One region of the Paenibacillus sp. Y280 genome, then DNA from elsewhere that is predicted to be linked to it. Evidence: a T-box and tRNA genes for the amino acid it is inferred to sense, from the RefSeq annotation. Region 1 holds a T-box; the other holds one or more tRNA genes.

Region 1 (10,072 bases):
CGCCTTTAATGCCGAATGTCAAAATCGCGCCTTTGCCCTTAGGCAAATACTTTTGCGCCAGCTCGTAGGTCGGATGGCTCGGAAGGCCTGGGTAATTAACCCACTCAACCGCTTCATGCCCTTCCAAAAACTCCGCAACCTTTTGCGCGTTCGAGCTGTGGCGATCCATCCGAAGATGAAGCGTCTCGAGACCTTGCAGCAGCAGGAAGGAGTTGAACGGTGAAATCGCGGCTCCCATATCACGCAGCAATTGTACACGTGCTTTAATGATATAAGCGACTGGACCAACCGCATCCGTATACACAACGCCGTTGTAGCTTGGGTCTGGTTCAGTCAAGCCTGGGAATTTGCCGCTCGCCTTCCAATCGAACTTGCCTCCGTCCACAATAATACCGCCAATCGACGTACCGTGACCGCCAATAAACTTTGTGGCTGAATGGACAACGATGTCGGCGCCATGCTCAATCGGTCTGCATAGATACGGGCTTGGGAACGTATTGTCCACGATAAAAGGAATGCCGTTCTCATGCGCGATTGCAGCAACAGCCTCCAAATGAATGACATCGCCCTTCGGATTTCCGATCGTTTCAGCGTAAACCGCTTTTGTACGCTCATTAATGGCACCGCGGAAATTTTCCGGGTCCGATGGATCTACAAATCTTACCGTAATGCCAAGCTTTGCTAAAGTGATGGAAAATAAATTGAACGTTCCGCCATAAAGGCTTGTTGCAGAAACGATTTCATCGCCAGCACCCGCTATGTTGAGTATCGCATATGTAATTGCCGATTGGCCAGAAGCAACCGCCAAGGCTGCCGGAGCGCCTTCCAGCTCAGCTACGCGTTTCTCAAAAACGTCCGATGTCGGGTTCATAATTCTGGAATAAATGTTCCCGAATTCTTGCAATGAAAATAAATTTGCTGCATGATCCGTATCTTTAAATCCGTAAGATGTCGTCTGGTAAATAGGTACTGCGCGCGACAACGTAGTCGGATCGATTTGTTGGCCTCCGTGGACGGATAGCGTATCAAGAGAAAGCTTGCGTTGTTCTGACATTTCCTCGACTCCTTCATAAAATGAAATAATAATAGCTGAAGCTATTATGGAAGCGGAAATAAATAACAGTCCGCTTCTTCCATTCTCTCACAATTATGGACGAGCTACAATGCTCTCTTCAATGCCTAGAAGCAATTTCTGTCCGATTCCTTTGACTCGGAGCAAATCATCGACCGAGATGAATTTTCCATTTTGCTCTCTATCCTGAACAATCGCCTTTGCCTTCGCAGGGCCAATTCCTTTTAATGCATCAAGCTCTTCGGCTGTAGCACGATTAATATCAAGCTTGCTCTCCTCACCCGCTTCTTCTAAACCCATCTGCACTTTTTGCGATTCTGGATTTTCATCAGTATTTTCTTTTTTATTTTCTTCTTTATCTCCATTTATTTTCTCATCTGTTATTTCTGCTGCTTTCTCCTCAGCAGACTCCTGTAAATCTTCCTTTTCATTAGTCTGATCAAACGAAGCAATCGCTGTTTCTACTTTAGCGTTCAATGGCACCCATTCCCCGGGGACGTCCTGTTTTGGTTCCATCAGTGCTGAGGCTAAAAGAATAACAGCCACTATAATAAGCGCTGCGGCAAATATTAGCTGTTTATTCGACATTTCAATCGAAGAAGGCTTCATTTCAGTCCGACCTTTCTGCAAACAACATATTGTTTGGCATATAGTGACATATAAAACAAGTACTAAGGAATAAGGTAAGAGAGCAAACGAAACAAATACAGAAATTTTGACTCGGGATTTGCTCGCGCATGCCTTTAGAACGATCTGATTCCGGTTATGCGCGCGCCAAACCTATAGGAGGGTTCAGTATGAATGTCGGATTTATCGGGACTGGCACGATGGGAAGTCTGCTCATTGAAGCATTTATTGCATCAGGCGCGTTAGCGCCAGCACAAATTGCTGTCAGCAACCGCACCTTTACAAAAGCGCAAGCCTTGGCCGACCGTTATTCCGGCATGAGAGCCGAATACACGAATGCGGGAGCAGCCAGCGGCTGCGATATCGTTTTTTTATGCGTCAAGCCGTTAGAATTCAAAAAGGTCGTCGATGATTTGAAGCCCGTCATTAGACCAGGCCAAATGGTTGTTTCCATCACAAGTCCTGTTCTTATCTCCCATCTGGAGGGTGAGCTCGATTGCAAGATCGCAAAGATGATTCCGAGCATCACGAATTATGTGTGGAGCGGAGCATCGCTTTGCATTTACGGCCAGTCGGTTGATGAGGAAGACAAAGCGCGGCTTGAGAATTTGTTGTCCAACATAAGCGAGCCGCTTCGAATAGATGAGGGCTATACACGCATCGTATCGGATCTGTCAAGCTGCGGACCTGCCTTCATCTCCTTCCTGCTCGAGCAATTTGTCGATGCAGCCGTTCAGGAAACGGGTATCGGCCGCGAAGAAGCTCTTCGAGTAGCCAGCGCCATGCTGCTTGGCACAGGTCTTCTGCTAACCGAGGGCGGGCTAACGCCAGCAGATGTTCAGGAAAGGGTGGCTGTGCCTGGAGGCATTACTGCAAAAGCATTGCATCTGCTGCGCCGCGAGACGGACGGCGTCTTCAATCAGCTTATCCGCACGACGCATGACAAGTTCGATGAAGATGTAATCAAGGTTTCAACTGCCTTCATAGGCGAAAAGGTGAACGGTCAATAGCTGTTCTTCAGCTAATGCCCGTTCACCTCTTTTATTTGCACTCATTGATTAATTAGCGACGATGTTGACAAGCTTGCCTTTTACCGCAATGACTTTGCGAATCGTTTTGCCGGCAATCAGCTCTTGCACTTTTTCCAGCTCCTTCGCCAAGCTTTCCATTTCTGCAACGTCCATATCTGCTGCAATGGATACGCGGTCGACGATTTTGCCGTTAACTTGGACAACAATTTCAACCTCTTGATCCACTGTCCATGCATCTTCAAACGTCGGGAATGAAGCGTAAGTCAGTGAATCCTTGCGACCAAGCTTCTCCCATAGCTCTTCTGCGATATGCGGAGCAATTGGCGAAATCAATTGCACGAATTGCTCCATAGCCGCAAGCGGCAGCACTTCCGTTTTGTATGCTTCGTTAACGAAAATCATCAGTTGGCTAATGACCGTGTTGAAGCGAAGCGCTTCATAATCCTCTGTCATTTTCTTAATGGAACGATGCCAAGTGCGCTTGAAAGCATCGCTTGTATCGCCATCTCCGATTTTAGCGTTTAGGCTGCCATCCTCGTTTACGAACAAACGCCATACACGGCTAAGGAAACGGTACGTGCCTTCGACGCCGTTTGTGTTCCAAGGCTTAGTCGCTTCAAGCGGCCCCATGAACATTTCATACATACGGAGCGTGTCAGCACCAAACTCATTGACGATATCATCAGGGTTAATGACGTTGCCGCGTGATTTGGACATTTTCTCGTTGTTATTGCCAAGAATCATCCCTTGGTTTACGAGCTTGTGGAACGGCTCCTTCGTATCAACTACGCCGATATCATAAAGCACCTTATGCCAGAAACGTGCGTAAAGCAAATGAAGCACCGCATGCTCAGCACCGCCGATATAAAGGTCAACCGGCAGCCATTCCTTTTGCTTCTCTGGCGAACACAGCTGCTTGTCGTTTTTCGGATCGATGAAACGCAGGTAGTACCAGCAGCTTCCGGCCCATTGCGGCATCGTATTCGTCTCGCGGCGTGCTTTCATACCCGTCTCAGGGTCAATTGTATTGACCCATTCCGTAACGCTTGCAAGCGGAGACTCGCCAGTGCCTGAAGGCGTTATCGCATCAACATCAGGCAGCAAGAGCGGCAGCTGGTCCTCAGGCACGGTTTTCATCGTGCCGTCCTCCAGATGAATAATTGGAATCGGTTCGCCCCAATAACGCTGGCGGCTGAACAGCCAATCGCGCAAACGGTAAGTTATTTTGCCCTTACCTTTGCCTGCAGCATCCAAATGCTCGATCATTTTTGCAATAGCGTCCACGTTAGTCAAGCCGTTTAAGAAGTCGGAATTCACATGCGGTCCATCGCCTGCATAAGCTTCCTTCGTAATATCTCCGCCCCCAACAACCTCAACGATCGGAAGGTCGAATTGCTTCGCGAACTCCCAGTCACGTGCATCGTGACCTGGTACGGCCATAATAGCGCCTGTGCCATAGCCGGCAAGCACGTAATCCGCTATCCAAATTGCCGTTTTTACGCCATTCACAGGATTGATCGCATAAGCGCCTGTAAATACGCCTGATTTATCTTTTGCCAAATCGGTACGCTCTAGGTCACTCTTGCGCGCTGCAGCTTCTTGGTAAGCTTCTACAGCCGCTTTTTGCTCTGAGGTTACGATTTGCGCTACAAGCTCATGCTCTGGCGCCAAGACGCAATAAGTCGCGCCAAACAATGTATCCGGGCGAGTCGTAAATACGACCAATGCCGAATCATGTCCGTCAATCTCGAAAGTAACCTCAGCGCCTTTCGACTTACCAATCCAGTTGCGCTGCATATCCTTAATGCTCTCCGACCAGTCGAGCTCTTCCAGATCATCCAGCAAACGATCTGCATATTCGGTAATTTTCAAAATCCATTGGCGCATCGGCTTACGCACAACCGGGTGGCTGCCCCGCTCGCTAAGGCCATTGATTACTTCTTCATTAGCAAGAACAGTTCCAAGCGCCTCGCACCAATTAACCGAAACCTCGGCAACGTATGCAAGTCCTCTATTGTACAATTGGATAAAAATCCATTGCGTCCATTTGTAATATTCGGGATCAGTCGTGCTGATCTCGCGGTCCCAGTCGTATGAGAAGCCAAGCGATTTAATTTGACGGCGGAAATTATCGATATTTTTGAACGTAATATCGCGTGGATGCTGGCCTGTATCAAGCGCATGCTGCTCCGCTGGCAAGCCAAAGGCATCCCAGCCCATCGGATGAAGCACGTTGTAGCCCTTCATTCTTTTGTAACGGGATACGATATCCGTAGCGGTGTAGCCCTCCGGATGACCTACATGCAAACCCGCCCCGGATGGATACGGAAACATATCGAGTGCGTAAAACTTCGGTTTGTCCGCTTCTTCTGTCGTTTGAAATGTTTTGTTTTTATCCCAGTATTGCTGCCACTTCGGCTCGACAACAAGCGGATTGTAGCCGTGAAATTGCTGTTCTTGACTCATTTGAGATATCCCCCTAAAAATTATGTGCTGTACGTATGCATCTTCAAAAAAACATAAAACCTCCCGCCCCTAGCGATTAACGCTAGGGACGAGAGGTTGTTCTCCCGTGGTACCACCCTAGTTAGCGGCAGGCATGCTTTGCCTATCGCTCACTTGTCGCCTTTAACGCAGGCCAGACGGTGCTTTTTTCGCAATCGATGCCTCGCACCGACCTCTTTATTCGCACAGCTCCAAGGCGAGCTTCATTTCGCAGCAGGTCCGGCTTGCACCCTAAAAACACCGGCTCTCTAGGCCTTGCTTACGAAATTACTGTTCCTCTTCAACGCTCCATATGCATAAAATGGTTAGTTTCGATTATAAAGATCGCGCGGTACGGTGTCAAGAGAGGAGCGCCCGTACTATATATGAGAAGTGCCGCTCCGGCGGCCTAATGTAAAGATTCTGACCAGAAGAAGGAGCAGCGCGATATGTACCGCAATCCAGCCGATCGAAGCCCCTGTTCCAAATAAACTGACGAGCAGCCACAATGCAAACGGTGGAAGCTGAATTAAAAAAAGCAAAGACAATACGATAATAAGTAATCCGTCGTTTGCTTGAGGGTTCATCTTCTGTCTAAGCAGCAGTATCGTAAGCAAAACAAATCCAAGGCCGATTGAGATTTTGCTCCAATATTGCACGGTATTTTGTACGGTCCTGGACTCCAACCCTGTAAAACCGTTGCTAGATCCTGTTTCGGCAACATAAAGAATGCCCAATGCTATAGATAGAAGACCTGTAAGAACTATCAGCCATTTTCTCCAGTTCATACTCGTCATGGTCAATTCAACACCTTCCTATAATCGGAGTGACTCGGAGCAGATTTCCTCACTCACCGAACATGCATGGCTCACGCATCCTCTTATACGAGTATTTCCAAATAATTGTTGCATCTTATTCCGCTTTATCCATTTGGTTGGAATTCATCATATCACTCTTCTAACGAGCTTAAGGACGAACTGCTGGAGGGAAATGTTTCCCTCCAGTTTTAGACTTATTGAATATTTTTTTAAGTTAAGAGCATACTATTTTTTTGTGAGAAACCGAATCAACGAAAATAAAAATATATATAAAATACGAAGTTTTTTAACATGGAGAGACTAACTACATGAAAAAAAATAATAATAAATCGTCTAATGCTAACAATGACAAACTTCAATGGTGGCAATTATCTTTGCTTGGTGTAGCTTGTACAATTGGTACAGGTTATTTTCTCGGGTCGGGATTAGCTATTAAAATAGGTGGTCCTGCTGTATTAATTTCATTTCTTACTGCTGCAATAGGCACATATCTCGTCTTTGATGTGCTTGCGCAAATGACAGCTGAACATCCAATAAAGGGCTCCTTTCGCTCATATGCCAAACAAGCCTATGGCCGATGGGCCGGTTTTAGCAGCGGATGGGTGTATTGGTCCTCTGAATTATTAATAATGGGCAGTCAATTAACCGCTTTATCCTTATTTTCTCGTTTTTGGTTCCCAAACATTCCAATTTGGATTTTGGCTTCCATATTTGCAGTTCTGGGATTATCCATCATATTCGCCGGAACAAAAGGGTTTGAACGAATGGAAAATATATTTGCTATTATTAAAGTATCTGCGATTGTAATGTTTATTGTGATCGCCATACTGGCTCTATTCGGCTTGCTGGGAAAAGGCAAATCTAGTCCTGCATTTCCGTTCGAAAGTTTTTTCGAAAAAGGCATCATGGGCTTATGGTCTTCCTTGCTTTTTGCCTTTTATGCTTTTGGCGGAATAGAGATTATGGGTATTATGGCTATGCGACTGCGAGAACCCAAGGATGCGCCAAAAGCAGGAAAAGTTATGCTTGGTTTACTGGCAATCATTTATGTGGCGTCCCTAATTCTCACGATTACCCTAATTTCCTGGAAAGAACTAAACACTAAGAAAAGTCCTTTTTTACTCGCACTCAATCAATATGAGCTGCCTTTCGTACCACATCTATTTATCGGGATTTTGATCATTGCCGGTTTTTCTACGATGGTCGCTTCACTTTTTGCAGTTACGAGTATGCTCGTTACTTTAGCGGAAGATAATGACGCACCTTCGCTCTTTGCCCAAAAAGCAAAGGACCGTCCGCTTCTCGCTATTGGATTGACGACAACTGGACTTCTTGTGTCAATCATTTGCGCAATGCTGCTGCCTGGAGAGATTTACGAGTATTTCACGACAGCTGCTGGCTTAATGCTTCTTTACAATTGGATTTTCATTCTCTTATCCTCAGGCAGCATATTAAAGCTCACTACATGGGGGAAAACAAAACGAATCCTTGGAATGTTCATTCTATGTATGGCAGTAATCGGTTCGTTATTTCATCATACTAGCAGGCCTGGTTTCATGGTAAGTATGGGGTTTCTAATTATAATTTCAATCGTAACTTGGCTAATGAGGAAAAAATGGAAGAAAGCCGTACCACTTTCTGAGAAGTCTTTATTTAAAAAATAGAACATCTATGGCTTTATAGCCAAAATAAAGCCCAAATCCAATCAGCGATAAACCCGATAATATAGCGATACCTTTCAGAATACGTTCCGTTAACCATTTACGGGCAGTACTTGCTGCTCCAGCCATTGTTACATCCCAAATAAAAACACCGAAAAGAATGGCAAAGCTATATAAAATCAATTGTTTGGCATCATATTTTTCCGCCGTTTCTGCAAGCACAGAACCATAAATTCCAAGCCAGAACAAGATAGACAAAGGATTGGACAATGACATTAAAAAACCAGAAAGAAACGATTTAAATCGGCTGCCCTCGCTGATTTTTCTAGATCCTATAGCTTGTCCAATACCCATCAAGCTTTCAACTCCGGTATAGATTAGCACAAAGCTGCCAAACAGCCAGAGAAACGTTTGCATAAAAGGAATATTAATGAAATGGACGATTCCAAAATAGACCATCAGCATATATAGGATATCGGCTACCATCGCTCCTAGTCCGACCAACCATGCATGCCAAAAGCCTTTTTTAATGCCCGCATCCAATTGAGCAGCATTAATAGGTCCTATTGGTGCAGATAAGGATAGTCCTAAAAAGATATAACCAAGCAATACACCCAATCTTGAACACTCCTTTTTCTATAATCACATTGAATGCTCGTACCATCTTATTCCTCAACTGAATAGAATATGAAAAAAAACTAATTAAATTAAAGAATCTAATCGTAATAAGGCTAATTTGATGTGGATGATCATACTATGCAGGAGGTAAAACATATGCTTTTTAATGTCATCATTTTTTTTATAATCCCATGGATACTTGGCTTATATCTAATAAAGCATGACTTTAATATGTTACTTAGAATTGCTCCTTTTTCGGGTCTTATTTCTTTTGCTGTTAATGATATCGGCTACCATTTTAAATGGTGGAAAGTCGCTCCTTTTGTACTTGAAGAAGTTGCTGCATTACCTTCCAACATTGGACTTTATCCGATAACCGCTTGTTACATGGTGTATATAATTAAGAGATACAAAATTAATAAATTTCTGATACTTATCATTACATCCGTTTTTTTAACCGTGTTGGAAGCCATACTTTTTGTATTTAACAAAGTTGCCTATGAGAACGGTTGGAATATCTTTTGGACATTCGTATCCTATGTCATTCCGTACTGTCTTGTTTTAATTTATGACCAACTTTTCAAAGATAAATTTAATAAGACGCGTTGAGTTTTTGGTATTATGAATACCTAAACCATTAAAATCACAATTTTGAAAAAAAGGTACAGTACCTCAAAATAGGAGGAGACTGTACCTTTTTAGTCTTTCAATTAAAATTTTCAAGGTAAAGTATTCATACTTTACTGCTTTATTTTGCATGAGGATTCAGCGCTATTTGAGGTCGGGTCGCATTGAACCATTGTAAGAAGAGTATAGAGATAAGAAAAATATCAACAATGTCGCCACCATAGTACATGATCATACTTCCTAATTCTGCTTGGGCTGCAGGTATGCCAGAAAGGTGATTTGAATAAATGTACTTAGACAATATTCCGTGACCAGAAAAGGCAAGAAGCAATAAAAGCGTCCGATAAAAAAAACTTTTTCGATGAGGTGCAGGGTCTATGTATATGATTGATGATGTGAAAAGATATCCCGCGAAGAATAAATGCATATGCACCAAAATATGCAGCATTAAGCTTTGTTGCATCAAGTTGTATAAGTCTGTTGTGTAGAGTAACCACAGTCCTCCAATATTGAGAATAGATGTTACAATCGGATCGTATAGCAACCGAAAAGGAGCACTTCTCAGAATGAGTGAAAGTCCACGTGCTTGTTTCAAACTGAGCGATCTCAATAGGAGGGTCATTGGTGCACCCAGTGCTAAAAGGAGTGGAGCAAGCATCCCAAGCAGGAGGTGAACAGTCATATGTGCCGAGAAATCAGTGTGAGCGCGACTTGCTAAAGGTCCAACCACTGATACTGCTGCACTAAGTACGCCGAAAATCCAATAGAAATAACGGTATAACGAGAACGGTTTATAGTATTTTTGGGATACGATCGCCAAAACTATATAAATAATTATGATTATTGCAAACGGCAGCGCTGAAATTAGTTCAAAAAGAACTCTGTTGCCATGCTCATGATGGTTCATTGAAAGCATTTCTTCCATCTTCCTTAAGCTCCTTAGAAGAAAGAATAATAAACACCAAGCCGGAAATTATCATAATAATAGCAAGAATATTCCATAACCAATCGTAAATGAAAACATTGTCTACATATCGGATTTGGTGTAACCGCATCAGTTTATGTTGGATGGTACCGTCGTATATCTGGAATAATCCACCGCCTAACAATACGCCCCCCCACCATCTCTTCATC
Region 2 (10,072 bases), on a different contig from region 1:
GATGACAGGCGAAACTCCGCAGCCAGCAAGTCCCGATCTGCTCGTCAATTTGGATTCGCTTGGACAAACCGTGGAGGTGCAGCCTTGAACGAGAAGCAAGTGCACAAATTCGTAAATCGTTACCTAGAAGCGACAGAGTGCTCTATTTTAGAGAAATCGCCCATCCATTTTACGGTCAAGCTCTCTCCTCTCGCTGACCGCGAGCTTACGAATCGGCCCTATTATTGGAGCTTCGTGGACCGAGTCGGCGCGGAGCCTGAGACGATGACTTTCCTCTTTGTGACGGATAAGAACAAATATGACGCTGCTGAGGAAATGAAAAAAAATGAAGCTGCAGCCATTCCGCAAGATCCAGCTATCACGTCTCAAGATGCGGCGGCAAATGCCGCGCTTGGACGCTCACTTGGCTTCGTGCATGGCAGCTTGGCCGCGCCTGCCCGCGTCCCGCGCGAAGATTTGTACTTTGGCGCGCGCAAGCTGGATATGCTGTTTGATGCAGCCAAAGCGAAGGGCAGCTTCGTGTATCTCTTTCAGGAGCCGGATAAGCGCAGCAGCAATCCTTTCAGCTCTACGCCGTATACCGCCTGGCTGGGCGTCAACATGCGAGTTGAGTTCGCATGCGACCGCAAGCGCGAGGAGATTCACAGCTACGGGGTTTCACTTGCGACCGGCCAGTGCGTGGAGTTATTTTATGATCGACTGCTCACTCACAAGCTTACACCGCGCCTGCCAGCCAATATCCATATCACCAAAAACGGCATCTCCTTCAACAAGGCGCTTGGCATCGTCGAGCAGGCGCTCGAGCGAAAGCTTCGCAGCTATGATTACAGCTGGGCTGAGAGTGCCTCAGCCAGGCTCGAGGAGGAGCTCGAGCGGATCAGCGGTTATTACGAGCCGCTTATAAAGAATTCGCTTGAAGAAAATAAGCCGGCGATTCGCGAGCAATTCGAACAACGGCAATCCGAAATTAAGTGGCAATACGAGCCCCGTGTGACTGCGTCCGCCATTAACTGCGGCATCTTTCATCTCGAGGGCATCGATTGACGGTAATTAGACGATTTCCCCATGGATACGTCAAAAAAAGGCGGTCGCAAGGCCGCCATCTCGCGACAGGTTGCAACAGCCTTCTTAAAGCATGTCCCTTACAATAGCATAGAGGTGATAAAAGGATGCAAAAAAAGTTGATTAAGCTAACAGCGGCTTGTGTGTTAACCGCTATTGTATTATATGCCGGCGGTTTGCAGCCGCAGCCTGCGGCAGCCATAGCAAATCGTGCGACGGCTTATGAGCCGCTTGAGCAGCAAGCGCAGCGCTGGGTGGACGAGCTTGCCGAAGCGCCATCTTTTGAAGCATGGAAAAAATCTTCACTCGATATTTCACCGATTGGACCGGGTACACACAGCTGGCTTGTCCTTGTGAAGCAAAACAGCGAAACGGTTGGATACCTCATTGTTCATGCCGTTGAGGCTGGCGGATTCCAACTCGGCGAATATGGGACAAGCCATAACCCTTTATTCGATGAGCGTACACTTTCTAGATCGATAAAGCAGCTGGAGCTGTTGCAGCCCGCCTCCAACACCGAAGCCCTTTATATTCATCCGCTTCTGGCTGCCTGGAAAATAACAGCGGATAAGGAAACCTATTACACAGATGCCGCTAGCGGCGAGGTGCTGCCCGTGCAGCCAAGCGATTGGCAAGCAGCGTCAACAATGAAATTGACGAATGCGAAGCAAATGGCAGTAGCTGATCACGCGACCCTCTTGAAGCAAGTAACGATTTCCTCATTCAACACGTTTGCGAAGCTGCCATGGCTGACCAAGAAGCCTCTTCCATTAAGCACCAGCTCTTATTCCTCTTTGTTCACCAATCTCAACAACAAAGAACAACTCCGCTATACCTCTGAGCTGTTCGATGGCCAAATGCTATATGTGTGGTCGGTAGTCGGCTATAACAAATGGAATACAGGATCTATTTACGTGGCGCTTGAAGCAGATGAGAATGGCTCAGATCGCCGTTATATCCCCTTAACGCTGCTGATCGAGCTTGGCCATTTTTACCGATGACGCTCAGATCTGCCTCGCCACCATAGCATAATGCTCATAGGCCCATATCCGAACCACCTCGTCAGCCATGGCTCTCTACGCGCTTTGGCTGACGTTCTTTGTTGCTTTCTTTCTTCCCTCGGTGTTTCCATATAGTTCACAAACCGCTCAGTCACATATTTTACGTACTCATCGCCCTTCGCCATTTGCCCAGCTCCTCTCTCCCTATTCGAATAAGATGATGTTATAAAGTTTGCCCTGCAGCAATCGAATGTAAACATGCATGAGTTTTCCTCCAAAAAGCCACGCTATACGGTAAGTCAAAGTGATCTGGAGGAAAATTTATTATGCTTCGTAAAATAGCACTCGGCATTATCGTGCTGTGGCTTGCAGCTCTTACCAGCTCATCAAGCGCTCAAGCTTGGCCTCTTCTGCCGGTCGGTACCGATCCGGATTGGGCATTGCCGTCTACGGTCGTGATCATTGATGTTGGGCATGGCGGCATCGACGGAGGGGCATCCTCTGCCGATATTCTCGAGAAGGACATCAATTTAGCAGTCGCCCGCAAGCTATATTTTATTTTACGCAGCCAAAATATTCCCTCTGTTCTAAATCGAACTGCCGATTACGCGTTAAGTGATGACAATCGCTGGCATATTACACGCTCCAGGCATCGCAAGGACTTGTCGCAGCGCCATCAGCTTACGCAGGAGATTGAGAGCGAGCTGCTCGTTAGCCTCCATGTGAATTGGTCGAAAAAAAGCTCGCAGCATGGCCCTCTCGTTCTGCATCAGAGCAGCGGAGAAAGCTCCTTGCTCGCTTTTTGCATTCAGGATGCGCTTAATCGACAGCAAAATACAGCCTTCCTCCCGCGGGAGGGAAAGCCGTTTTATTTGCTCAATCGCGTTCAGCAGCCTGCCGTTATTGTCGAAATGGGCTTTATCAGCAGTGTTAAAGACCGAACCATGCTTACCAATCCACAGCGTCAGCAAGAGGTTGCAGCCGCTATCGCCTCAGGAATTGGGCAATACAAATGGATCGTTCATTGAACCGCCTCTAACCAGCTCGGTCAGCTTCACAAATTGCACACTTTGCTGCATCGCTGGAATGTACTGCTGCAGAACGGCTGCTGTCTTGAGTCCCGCAGGTCCAACATGTCCGATGGTGATGCAGCTCGCGTGCAATTCCAGATGCTTGCGCAGCTCGTTAATTTGCTTTGATATATGCTGAACCGTGTAGACATCATCGAGAAAAACATCATTGGAAACAATCGGGACACCGAGCTCCGCCGCTATTTTGGGTACAACCGTTTTGTAGGTCGTTCGGCTATCGAGAAAAAACAAACCCCGCTCCTTGCATACGCCTAGCACGATTCGCATTATTCTCTCGTCAGCCGTCACCTTAGAACCCATATGGTTATTCATGCCGATTGCATGCGGCACATCGTTAATCGCATCCTCCACACGCTTGCGAACGTCTGCATCGCTCAAATCCGTCGTAAGCGCACCTGGACCAAGCCACTTTTTCAGTCCCTTATTCGGCTCCATCGGCATATGGACGATCACATCGTGTCCAAGCCTATGCGCTGCCTCCGCATCCCGCTTAGTTGTCGGCATAAAGGGCATAATCGCTGCCGTTATTTTCACCGGAAGCTTCATCATTTCCGACGTGCCGTTCATCCCGTTGCCAAAATCGTCAATTACGATCGCGACAGTCCGAACTTCCTTCTCCTCTGAAGCAGCTGCCCTATGCTTTAACGCAGACTGAGCATATATTCGATCATATCCAGCATTGCTCACAGCGAAAACTAAACTGCACATACACATCACAGCAATAGCCGACATCATGAGTAAACGCCTGTTTCTGCTTCTCTTTTCCACGTTCATATTATCAGACCATCCATCCTGTTTGCTCATTGCTGCATACACCCCTCATCTTTTACTATCATTGTTTGTGAAGAGGCTGGAAAATATGCTTAAAATATAGAAGTCTTAGGAAATTTTGCTTTTGGTTTATGTCGCAATAAACGAAAAAAGAGCAAAAGAAAGAGGCCCACTCTAGAGCTAGGCCTCTTCTTCCTGCAGTCGATTCGATTAAAACTTGCTCACGACATCCAGCGTGACTGCTTCAAGCGTAATGTTGGCAAGTTTATTTTCCATCGCCTGCTGCGCTTCATTAAAAGCCGCTTCAAGCGATGATTGAATATTTCGGCCAACCGGACATGCCGGATTCGGCTTCTCATGAATAGCAAACAGCTCGTCTTGACCATTGTTATGGACAGCATTGTATATATCCAAGAGCGTAATTTCGCTTGCCGGTCTAGTTATGACGGCTCCCGCCACGCCAGCGCTTGTAGCGACGAGGCCAGCTTTATTTAACAATCCAATAATTCTGCGAATGACGACAGGGTTCGTATTCACGCTGCCAGCAATATAATCTGAAGTCAGTCGTGCCGCCTTATTTGTCTCCAATAAGGTCAAAATATGAACCGCTACCGCAAATCGATTGCTAGTCAACGCATTCACCGCCTGTCAAAAAATAATGATGATACCTTCCCGCGACAAAATTGACTGTCCAGCCGGTTGCCATGTAAGCATTATAGTTACACGGTGCATCCATTGTCAAACTTTTGACGCGGTTTGCGCAACAGGCTCAGCAGCAAAGGTTACCTTCCCATCTGCCAACGAAGCCACCCTCGCCAAGGAATGTACGCGATAGCCTAGCTCGATAAGCTTCTCGCGTCCTGGCTGGAACGCCTTCTCTATGACGATGCCGATACCCGCCACCGTACCACCCGCCTGCTCAACGATGCGCGCCAAGCCAAGCGCAGCATCGCCGTTCGCTAGAAAATCATCAATGATAAGGACGCGATCTTCCTCAGACATAAATTTGCGCGATACGGTAACCTCGCTCTCCTCCTGCTTCGTGAAGGAATAAATCTTCTCGGTATAAAGATCGTCCTTGAGCGTTAACGACTTGCGCTTGCGTGCAAAGAGCAGCGGAACATTCATCGTTAATGCAGCCATGACAGCCGGCGCAATGCCTGAGGATTCAAGCGTAAGTACCTTTGTAATGCCTTCTTCTTCAAATAAAGCAGCGAAGGTTTGGCCAATGCTGAGCATAAGCTGCGGATCAACCTGATGATTGAGAAAGGAGTCCACTTTCAGTACATTCCCGTTTAGGACAATTCCTTCCTCTAAAATTTTTTGCTCTAATTGCTTCACAGCATATTCCTCCATTTATATAAAATTTTGTTGACATTTACACGTAATTAATGTTAAGATATTTTCTGTTGAAACAAAATACGCGGTCGTGGCGGAATTGGCAGACGCGCTAGATTCAGGTTCTAGTGGTGTAACAGCCGTGGAGGTTCGAGTCCTCTCGACCGCATCCTAATTAGGTTTACAGACTATTTTAGACGAAGTTTAATCTAATGGTCAATGATTGACTCCATTTTGTAAATACAAACCACTGATTATTATAATAATCAGTGGTTTTTTTGTTGCTTAAAAAACATATAAAAACGACCAACAGCGAAGTTAGTCGTTAGCACATCCATTACTTTCCCATCACTGACTTTACGTACTTCTCAGCCTTGTAGTCCTTCCTGATTTCATGCAGGACATTACTATTAGCTTCACTCCAAGACTCCAATATCATTCTTGGCTCTGCTTCAATTATTCCTTTAGCCGCTGCTATATCATCTTCCTTGAATGCATCCATAATTTTTATCAAATCAGCTCTATCAAGCAGCTTTACATGATTTACTCCTGCCAGGGTTTCACATGGTTCTGTGAAAGTGGCTGTCGCAATCACAATTGCCTTCTTAGCTTTGTAATAACGCATACATGAGAATACTTCCTGCACAGCGCTAATGCCAACAGAATCAGAGTATCGCTTGGCCTGTACTACATTTCTTATACCCTCACGATCAGTAAAAACCACATCTGCTCCAAAATCTCTACTATTCGTTGTCTTATAAACGCCTGAGTATCCCAGCTCAATCAGAAGCCTATACAGATACATCTCAAACTCAGAGCCGTCTTCCATCTTGTCAATATCTGTAATATCAATTTCCTTTAAGTTATAATTTTCTTCAAAAGGCTGACTAAAACTCTTATTATCCGGTTTATTTCTTACTTTAAACCCAATAATAGCTGCCACACAAAAGCCGATGATTAAAGCTAATACGATGTAACCAATCACAAAAGAAACCTCCATCTCAACTTTATATATCAATGAATAGAGTAATGAAACTTAGACCATTCGATCTACTACTCAATGAATTAATAGTTAAATCTTACCATGGTTTGTCGAAACAGGATAGAGTTCACATACACACTCATAGGCTTAAGAAAAGCACCATCGGATGATGATGCTTTTATAGCTTCTCATTTATTGAATAAAATCTATACTTTCCTTCTTACTAATTTATTTCCAACCCAATCAAAAACGAGTGTTAATCCCTTTTCCCTTGGTTTCCACCCTTGTTCAATTGCTTCTAAAATAATAATAGCAACTTCTTTTGGTTTTAATATTTTTAAGTTCAAATCATCAACATATGGAAATTCGACCCAATAATCATTAGTATCTGATTCTATATGCACTTCAATTCTTCGTCCCTGTTCCTGCCCATGTTCTGCTACTAACAAGATACATCCTCTTGTAGTTGCGGAGATAATCCACCTGTATTCTTCATCTTCTACAACTATTTTCCTAGATCGTTTTTTACTAAGTGTCATATATTCACCCTCAACCGTTTGTAGATAAATTCCATGTTTTTCTAACGAAATGTTCCTTAAAAACTGCCTTAAATCTTGGCTTAAAATCAATTTCTAATGTTTGTAGAATTTCATCTTGGCACAGCGTGATTAAAACACTAGAATGTTCTTGTTTGTTCGCCACAATTTCAAATCTGTCTACTCTTTTCAAATCAAAATAAGATATAACTTCATCTGAACGCAAATCCTCAGCCTTTACTTTCACTTGACCTGAGGAAGGTGAAATGGTGACAACAAACTTCTCATTTTTATTTGAGAACCTAGTTAGTGGCTTGGTTATATATAAAAGATAAATTCTTAATTTCAGCATCTAATAATACTGGTTCACATTCAAATATTTACAGTAGTTCATAGAAAAGCATCCAATTTTGATATTACTTGCTACAAAATATGGTATAATTTCTGATCCAATAATAATATACCAAGAAGTTAATACTTTAGAAAATCCATTTAATTAAAATTCGCATAGGAAAATTGTGAATTATTACACTTAAACTATCGGGTGCTTTAGTTGAATAACGAGTACAGTCACTTCCTTCTTGGATGTGGCTGTTTTCACACTTCATCATACAAATTAAGAGACACATTCGTAATTCCTTACTTCTTGAATTTAGCTCTAATCAGTACTATTACCCCACCAATAAAAATACCTACAATTGCCCACGTTGCAATAAATAATATCGAATCCATGATATACGCTCCTAATTTGATACAATTTTCAGTGAATGAAATCAAACTCTTATTACAATATGTTTAATTATTGTTATTTACTTTTTTTTCCATTATCAAAACTGCGCTCAAGTACTTCTCACAAGTTAAAATAATAATTCCATCACTCCCCTACTGACTGATTTTCGAATTCAATTGTTTTTGGAATGATCGAATGGTCAGGCATGAGTTTCGTGCTTAAAAGTCTCCCCAATTTTACAGATGGAACCTCAACCAAATAATACATTATCGTTGCTATAACAAATGAAACAATAAATGAAAGAACTAAAATTGATATGACTGGCATCTTTCCAGATAATGAATATAGGAGTGTCAACATTACAATTAAATGATACAAATAAACACTATAGGATATTTTACCTACAAAATGTATTGGCTTAAACAGTAAAATCGACTTTAATGTTTTAGAGTTTAAACTAAATAATATGAAGATACAACATCCTAAAGCAATAGCCCAATCATTTATTATAAACATATGCAACAAAGAATGATTAGGCAGCACTAGCCAAACGTACATATAAAGAGTCAATCCAATAACTAATAATGCAATTTTGAAGGCAAATGATAATCTGTTATATCGTTCACTGAAATCTCTCTTATATTTTGCAAGCAAAGCTCCTAACATAAAGAACGCAACATAGTGTGGTGTGAGTAGATAAGAAGAATAACCAGCACGGAATGATGTTATATCGTAGGAAAACAAATTGAGAAGGATATAATAACTCAAAAAGTATATGACAGGTATAGAAAATAAAATAATCGCATTAACGCCTTTATTATTGCGAACTATTAGCCACATAATCAGAGGGAATATTAAAGAAATTCTCATCTCATGAATTAGCGACCATATGACAGGATTTAGATTCATAGTGTCAAACTCTTTTAAAAGAATGAAATGATTGACAATCATCTCAGTTGTAAAAGGAGTTGACCATATCGTATTAGCCCAATCGCTTACTCCTGTAATATTGCTAGGTGATAATATGCTCATTAGGAGCATGATTAGCAATATAGATATAGCACTCGGTATCAGGATCCTGCATATTCGTCTTATTAAATAATGTCTGTACTTTGATTGTTTATTATTGTGATAGGGAAGAGATAGAACAAAACCGCTTAAAATAAAAAACAAAATGACGGATTCATGACCAAGCCAGAATAAATGCAGAGGAGTGTTATTTAACTTCTCAACAATGTTGGTGCTTGGAATGATAATCGAAATGTGAGCCAAAATTACTGAAGTTGCAGCAAGCCCTCTGATTGAGTCTAATTGTTCTAAACGCTGATTTGTTTCCAAAGTTCAACACCAGTCCCCAAAATCAAATTTTCCAATTGATAATAACATAAAAATCCATAACAGGTATGTCGAACCATGTAATTGGATGGAAAAAATTCTAAAGGTCATGACAATAGGCAAAAGAAAGTTCGAACTTGGAGGAAACTCATGAAAGCAATTGTATACACAAATTACGGGCCACCTGAGGTTCTTCAACTCAAAGAGGCAGAAAAACCGACTCCGAAGGACAAAGAAGTACTGGTAAAAGTTTATGCGGCATCCGTGAATTCATGGGACTTGGATCTCCTGACAGGCACGCCGTTCCTGGTTCGACTTGAAGGGCTTTCAAAACCAAAATACAAAATACTCGGTTGTGACATAGCAGGGCGGGTAGCAGCGGTTGGCACAAACGCAACAGAGTTTCAGCCAGGCGATGAGGTATTCGGGGACATATCCGGGTGTGGTTGGGGTGGTTTTGCCGAGTATGTTTGTGTTCCTGAAAGTGCATTAGCTTTGAAATCTGCAGCATGACATTCGAGGAAGCAGCAGCCGTACCTCAAGCGGCAATTCTCGCCCTGCAGGAACTTCGCCATAAAGGACAGATTAAAAAAGGGCAAAAGGTTTTGATAAATGGTGCGGGCGGTGGTGTAGGTACTTTTGCGGTGCAGCTTGCCAAATCATTCGGGGCTGAAGTGACCGGCGTGGACAGCAAGAGTAAATTGGATATGCTGCGCTCGATTGGTGCAGACCACGTCATTGATTACACGGAAGAAGATTTCACCAAAAACGGACGGCGTTACGATCTGATTCTTGATGTTGTGGCTGATCGTTCGATATTCGATGTCAAGCGTGCATTACTTCCAAATGGCATTTATATCATGGTCGGCGGATTAATGTCTCGACTTTTCCAAGTCATGTTGCTAGGACCATTGATTTCAATGATTACGAATAAGCAAATGGGCCTTCTAATACATAAGCCGAACAAAGAGGATCTAAATGTTATGAAAAAGCTTTTTGAATCCGGCAATGTAGTACCTGTTATTGATAAATGTTACCCGTTAAACGAGACTGCTGCAGCTCTTCGGTATCTTGGTGAAGGAAATGCCAAAGGAAAAATTGTCATTACTATCGAATCAAATACTAGTTTAAATGATATGTAATTAGGTGTTTTTTCCATGATGTCGATGGCACTTCCTCATAAAAAAAACCATCCAAAAGTTGAATGGTCTTCCCTAATCCTACGT

Evidence for each region. The T-box of region 1 lies ahead of leuS (leucine--tRNA ligase). A T-box ahead of a tRNA ligase gene usually reads a tRNA of that ligase, here a tRNA-Leu.
Region 2: it has a tRNA-Leu gene. The T-box ahead of leuS (leucine--tRNA ligase) is inferred to sense a tRNA for this amino acid. The anticodon was not compared.

The regions. Positions count from the first base shown of each region.
Region 1 is NZ_JBXCIW010000007.1:1,583-11,654, reverse strand. Features, by position in the region: gene AC1TPC_RS11030 (homocysteine synthase) at 1-1,054, opposite strand, end outside; gene AC1TPC_RS11025 (ComEA family DNA-binding protein) at 1,148-1,681, opposite strand; gene comER (late competence protein ComER) at 1,870-2,709, shown strand; gene leuS (leucine--tRNA ligase) at 2,758-5,196, opposite strand; T-box leader at 5,278-5,528, opposite strand; gene AC1TPC_RS11010 (hypothetical protein) at 5,595-6,011, opposite strand; gene AC1TPC_RS11005 (amino acid permease) at 6,341-7,696, shown strand; gene AC1TPC_RS11000 (LysE family transporter) at 7,682-8,311, opposite strand; gene AC1TPC_RS10995 (CBO0543 family protein) at 8,468-8,920, shown strand; gene AC1TPC_RS10990 (cytochrome c oxidase assembly protein) at 9,060-9,863, opposite strand; gene AC1TPC_RS10985 (DUF2243 domain-containing protein) at 9,832-10,072, opposite strand, start outside.
Region 2 is NZ_JBXCIW010000006.1:91,155-101,226, reverse strand. Features, by position in the region: gene AC1TPC_RS09970 (DEAD/DEAH box helicase) at 1-88, shown strand, start outside; gene AC1TPC_RS09965 (YqhG family protein) at 85-1,044, shown strand; gene AC1TPC_RS09960 (hypothetical protein) at 1,170-2,063, shown strand; gene AC1TPC_RS09955 (YqzE family protein) at 2,054-2,248, opposite strand; gene AC1TPC_RS09950 (N-acetylmuramoyl-L-alanine amidase family protein) at 2,390-3,091, shown strand; gene AC1TPC_RS09945 (divergent polysaccharide deacetylase family protein) at 3,056-3,958, opposite strand; gene AC1TPC_RS09940 (Rrf2 family transcriptional regulator) at 4,136-4,558, opposite strand; gene AC1TPC_RS09935 (xanthine phosphoribosyltransferase) at 4,664-5,266, opposite strand; tRNA gene AC1TPC_RS09930 (tRNA-Leu) at 5,349-5,432, shown strand; gene AC1TPC_RS09925 (restriction endonuclease) at 5,601-6,248, opposite strand; gene AC1TPC_RS09920 (hypothetical protein) at 6,452-6,784, opposite strand; gene AC1TPC_RS09915 (hypothetical protein) at 6,795-7,133, opposite strand; gene AC1TPC_RS09910 (acyltransferase family protein) at 7,656-8,849, opposite strand; gene AC1TPC_RS09905 (alcohol dehydrogenase catalytic domain-containing protein) at 8,997-9,359, shown strand; gene AC1TPC_RS09900 (NAD(P)-dependent alcohol dehydrogenase) at 9,356-9,988, shown strand.